DNA from 3 places in the Sphingomonas sp. AC411 genome. Region 1 is predicted to be linked to each of the others. Evidence: riboswitches for the same ligand, from Rfam matches in the RefSeq annotation. Region 1 holds a riboswitch; each other region holds the start of a gene.
What was found. Region 1 has a riboswitch for cobalamin ahead of cobW (cobalamin biosynthesis protein CobW). Riboswitches for the same ligand answer to the same signal wherever they lie in the genome.
Positions count from the first base shown of each region.

Region 2: it holds a riboswitch for cobalamin, as region 1 does, so the genes downstream of both, AC0IX7_RS18350 (TonB-dependent receptor) here and cobW (cobalamin biosynthesis protein CobW) in region 1, are expected to answer to the same signal.
Region 3: it holds a riboswitch for cobalamin, as region 1 does, so the genes downstream of both, AC0IX7_RS17010 (TonB-dependent receptor) here and cobW (cobalamin biosynthesis protein CobW) in region 1, are expected to answer to the same signal.

Region 1 covers NZ_CEEDAQ010000001.1:1,231,045-1,236,899, reverse strand. Annotated here, with positions in the region: partial or broken gene AC0IX7_RS06350 (HoxN/HupN/NixA family nickel/cobalt transporter) at 51-1,099, shown strand; cobalamin riboswitch at 1,313-1,527, shown strand; gene cobW (cobalamin biosynthesis protein CobW) at 1,629-2,678, shown strand; partial or broken gene cobN (cobaltochelatase subunit CobN) at 2,685-5,855, shown strand, end outside.
Region 2 covers NZ_CEEDAQ010000001.1:3,572,169-3,578,023, reverse strand. Annotated here, with positions in the region: gene AC0IX7_RS18380 (hypothetical protein) at 1-67, opposite strand, end outside; gene AC0IX7_RS18375 (ABC transporter ATP-binding protein) at 16-645, opposite strand; partial or broken gene AC0IX7_RS18370 (FecCD family ABC transporter permease) at 636-1,603, opposite strand; gene AC0IX7_RS18365 (hypothetical protein) at 1,784-2,056, opposite strand; gene AC0IX7_RS18360 (ABC transporter substrate-binding protein) at 2,050-2,475, opposite strand; gene AC0IX7_RS18355 (TonB-dependent receptor plug domain-containing protein) at 2,581-4,083, opposite strand; partial or broken gene AC0IX7_RS18350 (TonB-dependent receptor) at 4,093-4,478, opposite strand; cobalamin riboswitch at 4,590-4,805, opposite strand; partial or broken gene AC0IX7_RS18345 (TonB-dependent receptor) at 5,079-5,855, opposite strand, start outside.
Region 3 covers NZ_CEEDAQ010000001.1:3,311,835-3,317,689, reverse strand. Annotated here, with positions in the region: gene AC0IX7_RS17035 (organic hydroperoxide resistance protein) at 202-627, opposite strand; gene AC0IX7_RS17030 (MarR family winged helix-turn-helix transcriptional regulator) at 747-1,196, shown strand; gene AC0IX7_RS17025 (sensor histidine kinase) at 1,304-2,884, shown strand; gene AC0IX7_RS17020 (response regulator transcription factor) at 2,881-3,465, shown strand; gene AC0IX7_RS17015 (hypothetical protein) at 3,716-4,042, shown strand; cobalamin riboswitch at 4,124-4,350, shown strand; gene AC0IX7_RS17010 (TonB-dependent receptor) at 4,462-5,855, shown strand, end outside.

The sequences.
Region 1 (5,855 bases):
GGCCGTTCGCGGCAGGCCCCGGTCCTCGTCGGACGCTGCGGGGTTTGTGCATGACGACTTCAACATTCGAAAGACCGGCGCGGGTTTCGACTCGCAAGCGCATCGGCTGGCTGTTCGCAGGCCTGATCGCGGCCAATATCGCCGCCTGGGGCTGGGCATTCTCGCTGTTCCACGCGCAACCCTCATGCTCGGCACGGCGTTGCTAGCCTGGGGATTGGGCCTGCGCCACGCAGTGGACGCGGACCACATCGCCGCGATCGACAACGTGACCCGCAAGCTGATGCAGGACGGCCAGCGCCCGATCGCCGTCGGCTTCTGGTTCGCGATCGGCCACTCCGGGATCGTGCTGATCGCCGCCGTCGCGATCGCGCTCACCGCCAGCGCGCTGTCGCAGTTCGAGGCGTTCAAGCAGGTCGGCGGCGTGGTCGCGACGATGATCTCTGCGCTGTTCCTTTTCACGATCGCCGCGATGAACCTCATCATCCTGCGCTCGGTCTGGCGCACCTTCGGCCACGTCCGCGGCGGCGGCACCTATGTCGAGGAGGATCTCGACCTGCTGCTCGGCAGTCGCGGCCTGCTCGCGCGGCTGTTCCGCCCGATGTTCCGGCTGGTGACCCGAAGCTGGCACATGGCCCCACTCGGCTTCCTGTTCGGCCTCGGCTTCGATACTGCCACCGAAGTCGCGATCCTCGGCCTTTCCGCGAGCCAGGCCGCCGACGGTCTCTCGATCGGCACGGTGCTCGTCCTCCCGGTGCTGTTCGCGACCGGCATGGCACTAATCGATACCGCGGACGGCGTCGTCATGCTCGGCGCGTACGAATGGGCGTTCGTGAAGCCGATCCGCAAACTCTATTACAACATCACCATCACGCTGATCTCCGCCATCGTCGCGATCGCGATCGGCGGCATCGAGACGCTCGCGCTGCTCGGGGCAAAGCTCGGCCTGACCGGTGGCATCTGGGATCTGGCAGCCGCACTCGGCGAGAACTTCAACGGCCTCGGCTTCGCGATCATCGGCCTGTTCGTGCTGTGCTGGGTCCTGAGCTTCGCCATCTACCGCTGGAAACGCTTCGACGAAATCGAAGTCGTGCACGGGTAGCTCGCTCCGTCCTCTCGATCCTCCCCCGCCAGGGGAGGTGGCTGGCACTCGCCAGACGGAGGGGGAGGACGGCGACCCCGTAGGTTCCGTGTCCTCCCCTCCGTCACCTGCGGTGCCACCTCCCCTGGCGGGGGAGGATGTCGGAAAAGCGATATGCGAATTGGCACGCCCCCGGAATTCCTCTAACCCCATCCGCGAGGCTCGGTTTCACCGAACCTCACAGATCGCGCCGGTGCCCGGAAGGGCTTGAATGGGAATGCGGTGCGGGAGGATGTCCTCCCAATGCCGCGGCTGTCCCTGCAACTGTAAGCGGTGAGCGAGACGCACATGCCCTTCGTTTCGGAGGGCAGCCACTGGGGAAACCTGGGAAGGCGTACGTCGAGCCTCGACCCGCGAGCCAGGAGACCTGCCAGCGCAATGGTCGCTCTTGCTACGATCCAGGGGATGGTCGCGGCACGGTACCTCCGTCTGAGCGACGAACGCGTGCGGCCGTCCGGTCGTGCGCGCGTATGCTTGCAGGAGAATACCAATGCCCGATCTTTCCCCCAATCTGGCCAAGGTCCCCGTCACTATCGTCACCGGCTTTCTCGGTGCCGGCAAGACGACGCTCATCAGCCACCTGATCCGCAACGCGAACGGCCGTCGCCTCGCGGTCGTGGTCAACGAATTCGGCACGCTCGGCATCGACGGCGACATTCTCAAGGGCTGCGCGATCCCCGATTGCCCGGCCGAAAACGTCGTCGAGCTGGCCAATGGCTGCATCTGCTGCACCGTCGCGGACGACTTCATCCCGACCGTCGAAACGCTGCTCGCACTCGACCCGCGCCCCGATCACATCCTGATCGAGACGTCCGGCCTCGCACTGCCCAAGCCGCTGCTGAAGGCATTCGACTGGCCCGCGATCCGCTCGCGCATCACCGTCGACGGCGTCATCGCGCTAGCAGATGCCGAAGCGGTCGCCGCCGGTCGCTTCGCCCCCGACGTGGCCGCGCTCGATGCCCAGCGCGCCGCAGACCCCAGCGTCGACCACGAGACGCCATTATCGGAAGTGTTCGAGGATCAGCTCGCCTGCGCCGATCTCGTACTCCTGACCAAGGTCGACCTCGCCGGCCCCGAAGGCGTCGCCAAGGCGCGCGCGGTGATCGCCGCCGAGTCCGCACGGCCGCTCCCGGTCATCGACCTGACCGACGGTGTCATCGACTCCCGCGTAATCCTCGGCCTCAACGCCGCGGCCGAGGACGATATCGCCAGCCGCCCCTCGCATCACGACGGCGAGGACGATCACGAGCATGACGATTTCGACAGCGTCGTCGTCGAGCTGGGCGAGATCGCCGACCCCGCCGACCTGACCGCGAAGATCGAGGCACTCGCCCGCAGTGCCGACATCCTCCGCGTGAAGGGCTACGCGGCGGTCACCGGCAAGCCGATGCGCCTGCTCGTCCAGGCGGTCGGCGCCCGCGTCCGCACGCAGTACGACCGCCCATGGCGCGCAGGCGAACCACGCCGTACGCAACTGGTGGTGATCGCCGAGCACGACCGCATCGACGAGGCCCGCATCAAGGCCGCGCTGGACGCCTGAGCCCCGATGCACGTCGTCTTCCGCGAGACCCACGGGCTGGAGGAAAGCGCGGTCCCGCAGGACCTCTCCCAATCCCCCGCGGATATCGTCGTTCTCTCCTTCTCCGACGGTGACCTCGGCGCATTCGCCGCGGGCTGGAGACGTGCGGACGCCGTCGGAAGCCGATTGCCGTCGCTACGCCTCGCGAACCTGAGCGCACTACAGCACCCGCTCTCGGTCGACACCTATGTCGAGCAGACGCTGGCCGGCGCCAAGGGCATCCTGATCCGGCTGATCGGCGGCCGCTCCTACTGGAGCTACGGCCTGCAACAGGTCGAAAACCTCGCGCGGGGGAACAACATCGCGCTCGCCGTCCTTGCCGCAGACGGCCGCGTCGACACGCGCCTCGACGCCGCCTCGACGATCCCGCTGTCGACGCTCCGCCGCCTGGCTCATCTCTGCGACACCGGCGGCGCGGTTGCGGCGCAGGCGGCACTCGCGCAGTTCGCGCTAGCCGCCGGTTGCTATGCCGGCCCGGTCACCGGAGTCCGTGCGATCGCCGATGTAGGCGGCTGGCAACCGCACGACGGCGCGACGTGCCCGGCCGCGTTCGCGATCAACGCGCACCGCCCTCGCGTGCTGATCGTGTTCTACCGCTCCTACCTGACCGCCGCAGACCTCCACCCGATCGAAGCGCTCCACGCCGAACTGACGGCGCGAGGCTTCGACGTCATCGGCCTCTTCGCGCCCTCGCTCAAGGCACCGGATGCGGCCGGCTGGATGGGCCACTGGGTCCGAGCTTTGAAGCCCGCCGCGATCGTCAACGCCACCGCCTTCTCCGCACGCGGCGCGAGTGAGACGACCCCACTCGACGCCGCCGATGTCCCCGTCTTCCAGGTCGCGCTGGCCACCTCCGACCGCGCCGCCTGGGCCGGCGCCACCCGCGGCCTGTCGCCTGCCGACCTCGCCATGCACGTGGTCCTTCCCGAAGTGGACGGCCGCCTCTTCGCCGGCGTCGCCAGCTTCAAGGAAGCCGCGGCGAGGGACGGCGACCTCGAATACACCCGCCGCGAACACCGCGCCGACCCCGCGCGCATCACCGCGATCGCTGCGCGGATCGAAGCCTGGACGAACCTCGCCAGCAAACCCATCGCCGACCACCGCATCGCGATCGTCCTCTCGACCTACCCCGGCAAGACGTACCAGATGGCGCACGCCGTCGGCCTCGACGCACTCGCCTCCACGCAGGCGATCCTCGCCGACCTCACCGAAGCCGGCTACGCGATCACGCCCGACGCAACCGATCTGGCTACCTCGCGCATTCACTGGCCGCTCGCCGAGTACCGCAAAGCCCTCGCGCACCTCCCCGAAGCTCTGCAAAAGGACCTTCAGGAAACCTGGGGCGATCCAACCGAAGACTTCGCTTTCACCGCGATCGACCAGGGCGGGGCACTCGTCGCCCTCCAGCCCGAACGCGGCCGAACCGAGCAACGTGCGGAGGAGTATCATGACCTCTCGCGCTGCCCCTGCCACGCCTATGTCGCCTTCTACCTCTGGCTCCGCACGCGCGGCACCGACGCGCTGGTCCATGTCGGCGCGCACGGCACGCTCGAATGGCTGCCTGGCAAGTCGGTCGCGCTGTCCGAGGCCTGCTGGCCCGAAGCGCTCACCGGCGCGATGCCCGTCATTTACCCGTTCATCGTCAACGACCCCGGCGAAGCAGCCCAAGCCAAGCGCCGCATCGGCGCGGTCACGCTCGGCCACGTCCCGCCACCGCTGGAGCGCACGCGCACCGGCGCCGGCCTCGGCCGCCTCGAAGCGCTGCTCGACGAATTTTCCAACGCGGACGGCCTCGATCCAGCCCGCCGCGACCGCCTGCAACGCGACATCCGCGACGAGGCCACCGCCACCGGCCTCGCCGCCACTCTAGGCCTCGACGACGCGCAGTCCCAAGCCGACGCGATCACCCGCATCGACACCTTCGTCTGCGACGTGAAGGAAAGCCAATATGGCGACGGCCTCCATATCTACGGCCGCGGCGACCAAGGCGAAGCCGAACGCGCCGGGCTCCTGTCCGCGCTCCAGGGCAAACGCATCGCGTCCGGCCCCTCCGGCTCCCCTTGGCGAGGCCGCGCAGACGTCCTCCCCACCGGCCGCAATCTCTACACCACCGATCCCCGAGCAGTCCCGTCGCGCGCCGCGCATACCCAAGGCGTCAAACTCGCCGATGAACTCGTCCGCCGTCACCTACAGGACCACGGCGACTACCCCCGCAACCTCGTGGTAGATCTCTGGGCTTCCGCGACGATGCGGACAGCCGGCGAGGAGTTCGCGATGGCGCTCCACCTGCTCGGCGCGGAACCGGTGTGGGACATGCAGTCCGACCGCGTCACGGGCGTCGAGATCCTGCCGCTCGCCAATTTCGACCGCCCCCGCATCGACGTCACCCTGCGCGTATCCGGCCTGTTCCGCGACGCCTTCCCGACGCTTTGCACGATGTTCGGCCAAGCCGTTCGCGCGCTCGCCGCACGCGACGAACCGCAAGACTGGAACCCGTTCGTCGGGAAACCCTCCACCGCCCGTGTCTACGGTCCCGAACCCGGCCGCTACGGCCTGAGCATGGGCGACGCCGCCGAAACCTACACGCCGGAAGCGCGCCTCGCCGCGGGTCAGGCGTGGCTGTCGGCGTCGAGCCACGCGCTCGACACTGATGGGGAGGGCGCCAAGGCAACTTCGATCCCACCGGCATCCGCGACCGTGTCGCCGCCGCCGACGCCTTCGTCCACGTCCAGGATTTGCCCGAAACCGACCTGCTCCTCGCCGCAGACTATGCCGCGCACGAGGCCGGCTTCGCTGCCGCGCAATCGGTCGCCGGGGGTAACGCCACCCTCTACCATCTCGACGCGAGAGACCTGACCCAGGCCAAGGCCCGCCCGCTCAAGGAGGAAATAGCCCGCGTCGTCCACGCCCGTGCCGCGAACCCCGCCTGGGTCGACGGCATGATACGCCACGGCTTCCGCGGCGGTGCGGAGATCGCCGCCACGCTCGATCATCTTGGCGCCTTCGCCCACCTCGCCAGTGCGGTCCGCCCCGAACTGATCGACCTCTATTACGACGCCACGCTCGGCCGCGACGACGTCCACGCTTTCCTCGCCGAAGCGAACCCCGGTGCGCTGGCGGCAATGCAGGCGCGGTTCG
Region 2 (5,855 bases), 2.3 Mb from region 1:
TCCGACCGTCGGCGATCAGCAGCGCGTCGTCCGCCGCGCGCTGCGCCTGGACGAGATCGTGGAGCACGATCGCGACCCCTGCCCCGCCGGCTGCGTAGGCGCGCAGGCGGGCGAGCAGGTCGATCTGGTGCGAGGGGTCGAGGCTGGCGAGCGGTTCGTCGGCGAGTAGCCAGCGGGTTCGCCGGCGAACACGCGCGCGAGCAGGACGCGGGCGCGCTCACCCTCGGAGAGTTCGCCGACCGGGCGATCGGCGAGGTGCGTGGTTTCGGTATCGTGCATGGCGCGGTCGACGGCGGCGCGGTCTTCGGGCGACGGCGCGGCATGTGCGCCGAGGTGCGGCAGGCGGCCGAGCGCGACGACATCGCGTGCGACGATGTTCCAGTGGACCGTCGCGTCCTGCGGCAGGTAGCCGATCGCTCGGGCGCGGGCGCGCGGGTCCATCGTCGCGACGTCCTGCGTGTCGAGCCGGACGCTGCCTGCGCTACGATCGACGAGCGCGGCGGCGGCCTTGACGAGCGTGCTCTTGCCGGCGCCGTTGGGGCCGAGGATTGCGGTGACACGGCCAGGGCGCAGGTGTGCCGACACGTCGTGGAGGACGGTACGCTTGCCGAGCTTCACGCTGAGCGCGTCGACGATCAGATCCATGCGCGGCCCCGTTCCTTGACCAGCAACCCGAGGAAGAACGGCGCGCCGATCAGCGCCATCGCGACGCCGAGCCGGACTTCGCCTGCGCCGGGGGCGAGGCGGACGAGGCTGTCGGCGGCGAGCACGAGCGCGGCTCCACCGAGCGCCGACGGGAGCAATAGCGCGCTCGGGCGGTGGCCGAAGATCGGGCGCAGCAAATGCGGCACGACAAGGCCGACGAAGCCGATCACGCCGGTTACGGCAACGCCTGCGCCGACCACTAGCCCGGTGCCGAGCACGACCAGCCAGCGGACGCGGCCCATCCTCATGCCGAGCGACCGCGCCGCCGCCTCGCCCAGCGACAGCGCGTCGAGCGATCGGCCGGTGAGCATGAGCAGGACACCGCCGAGCAGCATCGGCGGCAGGGCGAGCGTGATGTCGTCCCAGCCGCGATCGGTGAGGGCGCCCATGATCCAATCGATCACCTCGGCGACCGCATAGGGGTTCGGCGCGATCGAGATCAGGAACGCGGTCAGCGCACCGGCGAGGCTGGCGAGCACGGTGCCGGCGAGGATGAAGGTGATCGCGCTCGGGGACCGCCACGTCAGCGCGGCGAGCAACGCGACCGCGCCCCTGCGCCGAGCATCGCGGCGGCGAAGATCGCGGGTCCCGAACCGGCCCCGAAGATAATCGCAGCGACCGCGCCGAGTGCTGCGACCGACGACACGCCGACGACCGCGGGGTCGGCGAGCGGGTTGCGGAGATAGCCTTGCAGGACCGCACCCGACAGCCCGAGCGTCGCGCCGAGCGCGAGGCCGAGCACCGCGCGGGGCAGGCGGAGTTCGAGGATGATCCACCAGCGCGGATCGCTCGATAACCAGGCGTGGAGCGGCACCCAGACCTTGCCGCAGCCGAGTGACAGGCCGAACAGAAGGATGACGAGCAGGCCGAGGGCGATGAGTTTGGGCGTGCGGGTCATCCCGCCATTTCCTCATCTGCGCGCGCTCTACACATAACCACTTCCCCGGCGAAGGCCGGGGCCCAGTTGGGGGACGATCGTAATTGTGGGCGGAACTCCATCACGCCGACCTTGCCAACTGGGCCCGGCCTCCGCCGGGGTGGCGTTCAGGGATAGGGTCCCCAGTGCTCGAACCTCGCATCACAGCCCCGCCCTTATCGCGGCTAGGCGTTCGAGCGCGGGCGGAATGGTCGGGCCGCCGCAGTTGATCAGGACGCGGGGGAAGACGGCTTGCGGCGTGGTCGGCAGCAAGCGGCGGCGCAGCGCGGCGCCGCGGCTGGCACTTTCGGGGGCGATCACGATGGCCGGGGGCCGCGTCACGATCGTCTCGGCCGAGAGCGTGCCGGTATGCCTAAGGCCGTAGCTGGCGGCGGCGTTGCGGAAGCCGACGCGGGTCATCATCTCATTCAGCAACGTGCTCCCCCGGTCGCGAGATCGCCGCTGATATAGAGCAGAGCGCTGGGCGACTCGCCATCTTTGTGGCTCCAGCGCGTCACCGCACGATCGATATCGGCGTTGATCCGCGCGCCACCCGCGGGCGCACCGACCGCGTCGGCAATCTGCTTTACCTGCGCCTTGCTCTCGGCGATCGAGTCCGGAATGCCCAGCAGCAGCGTCTTCAGGCCGGCACGGGCGTAGGCCGCCTGAGTCGCAGGCGGGGTGTAGGTGCTGGCGATGACGAGATCGGGGTGGAGCGCGATCACCTCCTCAGCGGTCCCGGCGATGCCGCGAAACTGCCGCGCGACGGCGAGCGGGATCGAGGTCGCCGACGGGTCCTGCGAATAATGGCTGATCCCCGCGATCCGCGATGCGGGCAGGATCCGGACCAGCACCGAATCCACGCACGGATTGGTCGAGACGATCTCCCGCCGCCGCCGCCCGCGCCAGGGATTGCGCGCAGCCCCCGAGCAGGAGCGCGAAGAGGATCGACCCGCGCCTCACTTCAGCCGCAACCGCACGCCGCCATACGCCGCGCGACCGTAATTGCCGTAACCCGCGACCGTCTCGTACCGCGCGTCGGTCAGGTTATCGACGCGGCCGTACAGCGCGATCCGGTCGTTGATCGGCATTTCGGCGCGGATGCCCGCCAGCGCATAGCCGTCGAGCCGCACGGTGTTGCCGGCGTCGTCGAAGCTGTCGCCGACCATCGTCACGGTGCCACCGACCGACAGCCCGAACACGAACCGGTAGTCGGCGTTGACGCTGGCGGTCTGCTTCGGGCGACGCGCGAGGTCGTTGCCGAAATTGGCGCCGATCGCGCGGTTCTCGGTGTGGATATAGCTGTAGTTGGCGGTCAGCGTCAGCGCATCGACCGGACGCAGCGCGAGCGTAAACTCGACGCCGTCCGCTTCGGCACGCGCGACATTGTCGTACACGCCGAACGGGCGATCGACGCAGATCGAACCGGCCGTCGCCTGCTCCGTCGGGCTGCAATTGCGGAAGTCGATCTGGTTGCGCGTGCGGCGGTTGAAATACGTCACTCCCGCGCGGACCCGGTCGCCGAGAAACGCCTGCTCGATGCCGATATCGAAGTTCCGTGCGGTCTCGGGATCGAGGTCGCGGTTCCCGTAGGCGGAAAAGAGCTGGTACAAGGTCGGCGCCTTGAAGCCTTCGCCATAGCTGGCGCGGATGGTGGTACCGGTGCGCAACGCCAGCGCCGCATTTGCGCCGAACGTCGTGTGGCTGCCGAAATCCTCATGGTCGTCGTTGCGCACGCCGCCGGTGATCGTGAGGATGTCGAGCGGCTTGACGATCAGCTGGCCATAGACGCTGGTGATGCCGGTATCCGCGAAGGTGAAGCCGTCGTTGAAGCGGCTGTTCTCGCGCTCGACGCCCGCGACGACGCGGACCTCGTCGAGCGGACGGAAATCGCCCTGATATTCATAGCGTTCGCTGCGACCGCGGCCGATGAACGACACGTCGCCGCCGGGCTGCGAGAAATTGTCGCGGTTGATGTCGGCGATCGTGAACGCGACGCGGTTGTTGAACCGGCCGTCGGCGAAGTTCGCGTGCAGGCCGGCATAGCCGTAGAGTTCCTGCGTGGTCCCATAGGCAAGGCTGTCCGCGACCACGAAGGTTTCCGGATTGAAACCATCGTCGATCTCGACCTTGCTGTCCGCGAAATAGCCGCGCAGATCGAGACCGATCCCGGGCGCGAACTCGACACCCAGCCGTCCGGTGGCGCCATATTGGCGATAGCCGTCGCGCTCGGTACCGCTGGCCGCGGACGAAATGCCGTCGGTCTTCAGATAGCCGCCGGTCAGCGAGCCCGACACCGGTCCGGACTTGCCCGACACGCCCGCGCTCGCGAACATGCTGTCGGCATAGCCATATTCGGCGTTGGCGCGCGCCTGCATGCCTTCGGTCGGTGCGGCGGTGATGATGTTGACGACGCCACCGATCGCCTGGCTGCCCCATGGCACCGAGTTCGGCCCGCGCAACACTTCGATCCTCTCGACCGAACTCGATAGGAGGTTACCGAAATCGAAACCGCCGCCAGTCGAGGCGGGATCGTTGACGCGTACTCGTCGATCACGACCAGGGTCTGGTCGGATTCGGCACCGCGGATCCGCACGCCGGTCAGCGCGCCGAGCGTGCCGTTGCGCGTGACGGTGACGCCGGGCGTGGTTGCGAGCAGATCGGATACAACGACGGTCTGGCGGCGTTCGATCTCGGCGCGGTCGATCACGGTCACCGCCTGCCCGATCTCGCTCGCTGGCTGTGCGACGCGGCTCGCGGTGACGACGACTTCGGGGGCGTCGGTATCGGGGATGTCCTGCGCGTAGGCCGGCACTGCGATCACCGCGGCGCTCAGGAGCAGGAAGAATTTCGTCATGGGCACGTCCTGGCAGAACCGCCCACGACCATTCGGGGACGGCAGACGTCCTCGCTCGAGGAAACCCGGCTGCACCGGAGCACTCGTCCGCGCCGGACACCCGCCCGCGCAGTGGATCGACCGTGAGAGGCAGGTCTCCTGGCTTCCGGGTCACCGCCTCCACCCCGCCTTCCCGGGCCGGAACCCAGTGGCATAATCGGGGTGGCCGCTATCCGGTCACAGTTGCGGGTACAGCGCCGGTCTTGCGGATTTGGATCCTGACGACCCGGCCCGCGCACCGACTTCCCTTTGATCCCGTCGCCGGGAACCCTTCACAAGGGTGGCATTAGTCGCGCGCCATGCACGGGTCAACGCGGGCCTACTGATCCTCTCCCTGGCGGGGGAGGATCGTTCGGACTCACCGCCCGCCGTAGCGCAGCCCGACCCAGATCGTCCGCGGTGTCGCGCGCTCGACGATGTTGGCGCCGCTGATCCCCGCCTCGACGCGCTCGTCGAACAGGTTCTCCCCCGCACCTCCGCGACCAACGAGCGCATGATCGGCAGCGCCGCGTAGGCATCGAGCATCGTCGCGGCCCCAAGCACCCGCGTATTCTGGTCGTCGTCGAACTGCCGCCCGATATGCCGCACGGTCAGCGACAGCGCCGCCGCGTCCTGCCGCCAGTCGACCGTTCCCGACACCTGGTCGCGCGGGGTCTGCGCCGGCCGCAAGCCGTCCAAAGCGGCGGTGATCCCCGAACCCTCGACCTTCGAGTTCGTGTGCGACCACGATGCTTGCACGCCCAGCGGACCCGGCCGATACGACGCATCCAGTTCGAAGCCATGCGCGCGGATCGCATCGAGATTCTGGCGGACGCGGTAGGTGGCGACCCCCGGCAGCACCTGCGGCGGGTTGGTCGTCGTGACGTTGGCTATCGCGTTCTTCAGCCGGTTGTAGAAATAGGTCGCGGCGATGCTCACGCCCGGCGCAGGCGTCAGCGTGACGCCACCTTCGACCCCGGTCAGCCGCTCCGGCGACAACAACGCATTCGCCGCGGTCGCGTCGTTGCCAACCCGGAACGGGCGGTACAGTTCGTTGAGCGTCGGCAGGCGCCACCCGCGATACCCGGCGACACGCAGCGTGATCGTCTCGATCGGCTGGTATGCCACGCCCGCCCGCCCGGTCGTCTCGCTGCCGTCGCGGTCTGCATAGCGCAGGTCGGTCAGCGCCGCGCCGGTCGCCAGCGGGCGCTCGGACAGATAGCCGCCGTCGATCGACCACCAGTCGACCCGTCCTCCAAGACTGAACGTGAAGTCGCCCGCGACCAGGCTCCCATCGGCGAACACGCCGGTCGTCGTCGTACTCCCGCCAGCCTCGCGCCGTCGCGTGGGCGCTGCGTT
Region 3 (5,855 bases), 2.1 Mb from region 1:
TAGCGCGGTGATGCCATGACGTAGCGACCTAGCCGTTGATCATCGGACGCATAACTCGGCAGGCGTCCGAACTATCCGCACCTTATCGAAGACACGGCTAAACGGGCGTGGGACGCGTCGGGAAGAGGGCCGTCTAGTCTGGCTGCCCCCTTCCCTATCGTTCGCACACCCGGGTCGTCGGCCCGGATCGTCTAGCGAATGTCAGGCGAGCGTCAGGCCTACATCGACGTTGCCGCGCGTCGCGTTCGAATACGGGCAAATCTGATGCGCCGCCTCCACCAGCTTTTCCGCCTGATCGCGCTCGATACCCGGCAGCGAGACGGTAAGATCGGCGGTGATGCCGAAGCCACCGGCCGAACGCGGCCCGATGCCGACCTTTGCAGTGACCGAGACGTCGTCGGGGATCTTCATCTTCAGCTGCTGGCCGGCGACCTTCAGTGCGCCGATGAAGCATGCGGAATAGCCTGCCGCGAACAACTGCTCGGGATTGCTGCCGTTGCCGCCGGCGCCGCCGAGTTCCTTCGGGGTCGAAAGCGCTACGTCGAAACGGCCGTCCTGCGAGCGCGCATGACCGTCGCGACCGCCGGTTGCGGTGGCTTCGGTGGTGTACTTGACGTCGACCGACATGATGTATCTCCGTGTTTGTTATCGCGATAAGGGATTTAGGGAGTCTCGATGCCGGCGTCCAGTACAATTTGTTGCGATAATCATTTTTGTGCTAATCGATGCGGATAAGGAGTCCTGCCGTGCCCGATCCGCTGCCGCTAGATGATCAGCTCTGTTTCTCGCTCTACGCCGCGACCATCGCGATAAACCGCGCGTACAAGCCGGTGCTCGATCGGCTGGGGATCACCTACCCGCAGTTTCTCGTTCTCCAGACGCTGAACGAAGCGGAGGACGGTTGCTCGATCGGAGCGATCGCAGACCGGCTGGCGCTCGAGCCGAGCACCATCACGCCATTGGCGAAGCGGCTGGAGGCCGCCGGGCTGGTGACGCGGGTGCGCAACCCTGCTGACGAACGCCAGGTCCGGGTGCGCCTGACCGGCGCCGGCAAGGCCCGCTGGGCGGAGACCGGATGTCTGGGGCCGCTGATCGTGGAGCGATCGGGGATGACGCCCGACCGTCTGGCGGCTCTCAATACCGAAGTCGCCGCGCTCCGCCGCGCGCTGGCTGACAGCCGACCAGCCCCGTCCTGACCGTTCCCGTGGTCAGGGCCCCGCGTTCAAGGACCCGCGTTCAGGGACCCGCGTTCAGGGAATTGCCCGGATAGGCGACAGCGGCTCGATCGTGCAAACAGCCGACAATGACTCCGCGCGCGCCCGTCCCTGCCCCGTTTCGCGTATCCCTTCCCGATCTGCCATGGTTGCTCGGCTACGCGGTGGCGTTCTGGGTGACGCACCATATCGCCTCGGAATGGGGCGGTCGGGGCTTCTATTCGCTGCTCTATCCCGCGGCGGGTTTCCGCATGGCGCTGCTATGGCGGCGCGGTCCCCGGCTGCTCCCGGGATTGATAATCGCCGAGATTCTGGTGCAGTGCACGACGGGCGTGATCGATCTCCGTTCTCCAGAATGGGCAATCCACCTGACCGGAGTCATCAGGCCGCCGCTAGCTTATGGCCTGGTCGTCCTGCTCGTTCGCCATGTCGCGGGCCGTGCCCATACGAGCATGAGCGTGGCGCCGATGCCGCTCGGGCTTGCGTCGGTCGGCGCACCGATCGCCGCGGCCCTGGCCGCCTTGCCATGGTCGTTGCTGCGTCCCGACCTGACCGGCGTTTCCGGGCTGCGCGACGTGGTGACGTCGCTGACCGGATTCGTGGTCGGCGACCTGCTGGGGGTCCTGCTGCTCACGCCGCCGCTGCTCTGGCTCGCCGAATTCCTGTCCGGCACCGCATCGCGGCCGGAGAAGCCACGGACATCCGCCGTGATCGAGGCCGTCGGTGTTCTAGCCACCTCGATAGGAACCGAGATCCTGCTCGCGAAAATCGGCCTCGGGACGCCCCATACGCCCGTGCTGCTGGCGGTCGCATGGATAGGCCTGCGATCCGGCCGCACCGCGAGTTGGCTTGCCATCGCCGTCGTCGCCGCGATCGTGCTGCCGCGCACCGCAATGCCGATGCGGATGGACGAACGGCTGGCCCTGCATATGAGCCTCGCCTCGATCATGGTCGTCGGGTATCTCGCCGGCAGCTTCGCCGATGCGCAGGCCAGAGCGCGCGGCGATCTCGAACGCCGGGATCGCCTGCTGTTCCAGGCCGAGCGATTGAAGACGTTGCGCGCTATGTCGGTCGCGGTCATCCACGAGATCAGCCAACCTTTGTCCACACTGGCGATCGAGGCCAAGCACCTGCATGAGATCACCGTCTCGGCCGACCCAGAGATCGCCACGACCGCGGCGTTGATCGATCGCAAGGCAGCCGCGCTCTCCACGCTGGTCCGTCGATTGCGGCGCTTCGGGGGAAGAGCGGTCGACGAACCGACGCCGTTACCGCTGGCGGCGCTGATCGATACCGTCGCGGCGTTGGCACATCCCGAAGCGAAATCCCGGGGAGTGACGCTCGCAATCGAAACGGTCGACCCGGACCTCGTCGTACTCGCCCAGGAAGTGGAACTGGCGCAGGCGATCGTCAACCTCGTGCGCAATGCCATCCAGGCCCGCGGCGACGGCCAGGTGTCGCTTGACGTGACAAGCGAGGACGGCAAAGCCCGTATCGTCGTGACGAACCGATCTCGCCCCGATCGCAGTCCACAGCCTGGCATGGGTATCGGCGTCCTCGTGGCCCGCGCGATCGTCGAGGCGCATGGCGGCAGCCTTACCAGAGCAAGCGATGACACCGGCGAAACCCGTGCGACGATCCTCCTCCCGTTGCTGGGTGAAACCGAATGACCGATCCTACCCGCGGACTCGTCTATGTCGTCGATGACGATCGGGATCTCGGTGCTGCCGTCGCCCGGTTGCTCGGTCGCCACGGCCATGTCGCCGAGCCGTTCCTCGATCCTGTGCCGCTGCTTGCGGTATACGGGCAGGCACCCGCGCATTGCATCGTCACCGACGTGATGATGGGCGACATCGACGGGTTCGACTTTGCCGATCGGGTTCGCGCCGTCGACCCTACCGTCGCGATCGTCTTCATGACCGCATGGCCGACGACCGCCAACGCGGTCGATGCGGTGCGGCGCTATGGTGGCCTCGACTATCTCGAAAAACCGATCGACGAGGATCGGCTGCTGGCCGCAGTGTGCGAAGGCGTCGCCTGGTCGAAGACACAGCGATCGGCGCTTGCACGCACCGCGACGCTAACACCGCGCCAGCGCCAAGTGTTCGATCTGCTGGTCAAGGGACACAATAACCAGGCGATCGCCGCCGCACTCGCCATCAGTCCCAAGACGGTGGAGGACCACAGGGCCGCGATCGTCGCCAAGACCGGTACCAACGGCATCGCTCAATTGATCGCACTCGCCCGGTAACGCGCACGCAGCTCCGTATATTTCCCGGGTTGGGAGCACCGCAACTTCGAGATACCGATCGCCGATGATGACGTCGTGAGATCGGGTATACATTGCCAGCCTTGAAAGAACTGTCCGTATCCTGCCGGATGAACGTCAATGGCAAATGGTCGAACGGATGTATCCATGACGTATCGGATCGGGGACTTCTCGTCTCCAGCGCGATGCCCCCGGCTATTGGCACATATGTCGATATCCGGCGGGGGCTCTCGTGATCATCGGACGTGTCGTCTGGAGCGGTGGCAGTCGCTTCGGCGTACGGACCCAGGACCCGGTCAGCGTCGCCGCGCTTCTGAGCGAATCCCCGCCCGCGCGTGGTCCGGCAAACGTCGATCGGCGAAGCCAGATCCGCGAAGACTTCAGCAGGCACGTAATCCAGCGGGCCGATCGCAGCAAACGCCACTCATCGGCTTTGCAGTTCATATGCCTGACGATCATCGGCATGGGGGTGGCGTGCTTCGCGGCGATGCTCTGTTATCGGGCGCTCACCACCCCGATTGGCGCCGTAGCCGAGCTGCTCGGCGGGCCCGTGACGTGAGCGACATACGCTAAGTATCGGCGAAAGAAGGTCATATAAAGAATTCTTTATATGACGCTTGACCGTCTTCCGGGAAGCTGGGACACGGGGCGCGTCGAGGTTCTTCGGTCGCGCAATCGTCCCGAAGCTAAGACGGGAAGCCGGTGCGGATCTCCTTTTAGGAACCAGGTCCCAGGCCGGCGCTGCCCCCGCAACTGTAAGCGGCGAGCGACGGTCGACGAGTGTCACTGGCGGTAGGACCCGCCGGGAAGGCCAGACCGGCGTCATGACCCGCGAGCCAGGATACCTGCCTCCGACGCGATAACGTCCACCGGCGGGGATTCCGGGCTGGCTGCTTGCATGCACGCGGCCGGACAGTCCGAACGCGGCCTGTTTCGCGTCCATCCGTCTTCTTCGCCCTTCATCGGGGTATGAAGACCATGAACATCACGATCGGCGCACGACGGAAACGCCACTACGCCTGCATCGCCGCCGGTTTTGTCATCGGGCTGCCGGCGGCGGCCAATGCGCAAACCGCCGAACCCACATCCGAGGACATTCTGGTGACGGGCCGCCATGAAGCGGATCTGACGGTGCCCAACGGAACGGCCAGTCGGCTCAACCTGTCGCCGCTGGAGACGCCGGCGACGCTGTCGGTCATCGACGGCGCCACGATCCGCGCGCGGGGCGACATGGCGATCGCCGATGCGGAAAGCCGCGCGCCGGGCATCACCAGCGTCGGCAATCTCGGCAATGGCGGCACAGCGCTCGCGGCACGGGGGTTCAGCGGCCAGGGGTCGGTGCTCCAGCTGATCGACGGCGTGCGGCTGTTTCCTGCGGCCGGGACGCTTACTTTCCCGACCGATCCGTGGATGGTCGAGCGGATCGACATCCTCAACGGGCCTGCGTCAGTGTTATACGGTCAAGGCGCGCTCGGCGGTGCGGTCAACGTGCTGATGCGCAAGCCGAATACCCGGCGCACCGAAATCGATGGCGAGATCGGCTATGGCTCGCAAGACACCTTCCATGTCGCCGCAGGCGCCGGGGGACCGGCAGGCGAAGACCTGTCCTACCGCATCGACGGCAGCTATCGCCGGTCCGACGGGTATGTCGACCGAGGGCAATCGCGCAGTTACGCACTGTCCGCGACGCTGCGCTGGGCACCGACCGATACGCTCGCCGTCACGGTTCGCGACGATTACGGCAGCCAGCACCCGATGCGCTATTTCGGCACGCCGTTGATCGGCGGGCGGCTCGACGACGGCAACCGACGCCGCAACTACAACACGCGCGACGGCTATGTCCGCTTTCGCGACAACCGCACCAGCCTCCAGGTCGACTGGACACCATCGACGGCGCTGACCGTCAGCAACCAGGCGTATCGGCTGACGTCGAAACGCTCCTGGCTCAACCTCGAAAGCTATTGCTGGGTCGCGACCGATGGCGCCTGCCCGAATGGCAACGGTGGCGGCGCAGCGACACCCGGCAGCATCTACCGCACCGACATGACCGGCATCGTCCACGACCAGACGCAATGGGGCGATCAGGGTAGCGTGACGGTCCGCACGCCGATCGCGGATGGCCTGTCCAATGACATCGTCGTTGGATTCGACGTTAACCTGATCAAGCTGACCTATTCGCATAATTTCGGGGCCGCGTCGCAGGTGTCGGAGGTCGATCCGTACGATTTCGATCCGGGCGTCATCGTCGACACGCAGGGGATCGCGCCACGCTATCGGACGCGGACGACCGAATATGCGATGTTTGCCGAGGACCGGCTGAAGCTGGGCGAGCAGGTCTCGATCGTCGGCGGGATCCGCTACGAACGCGACCG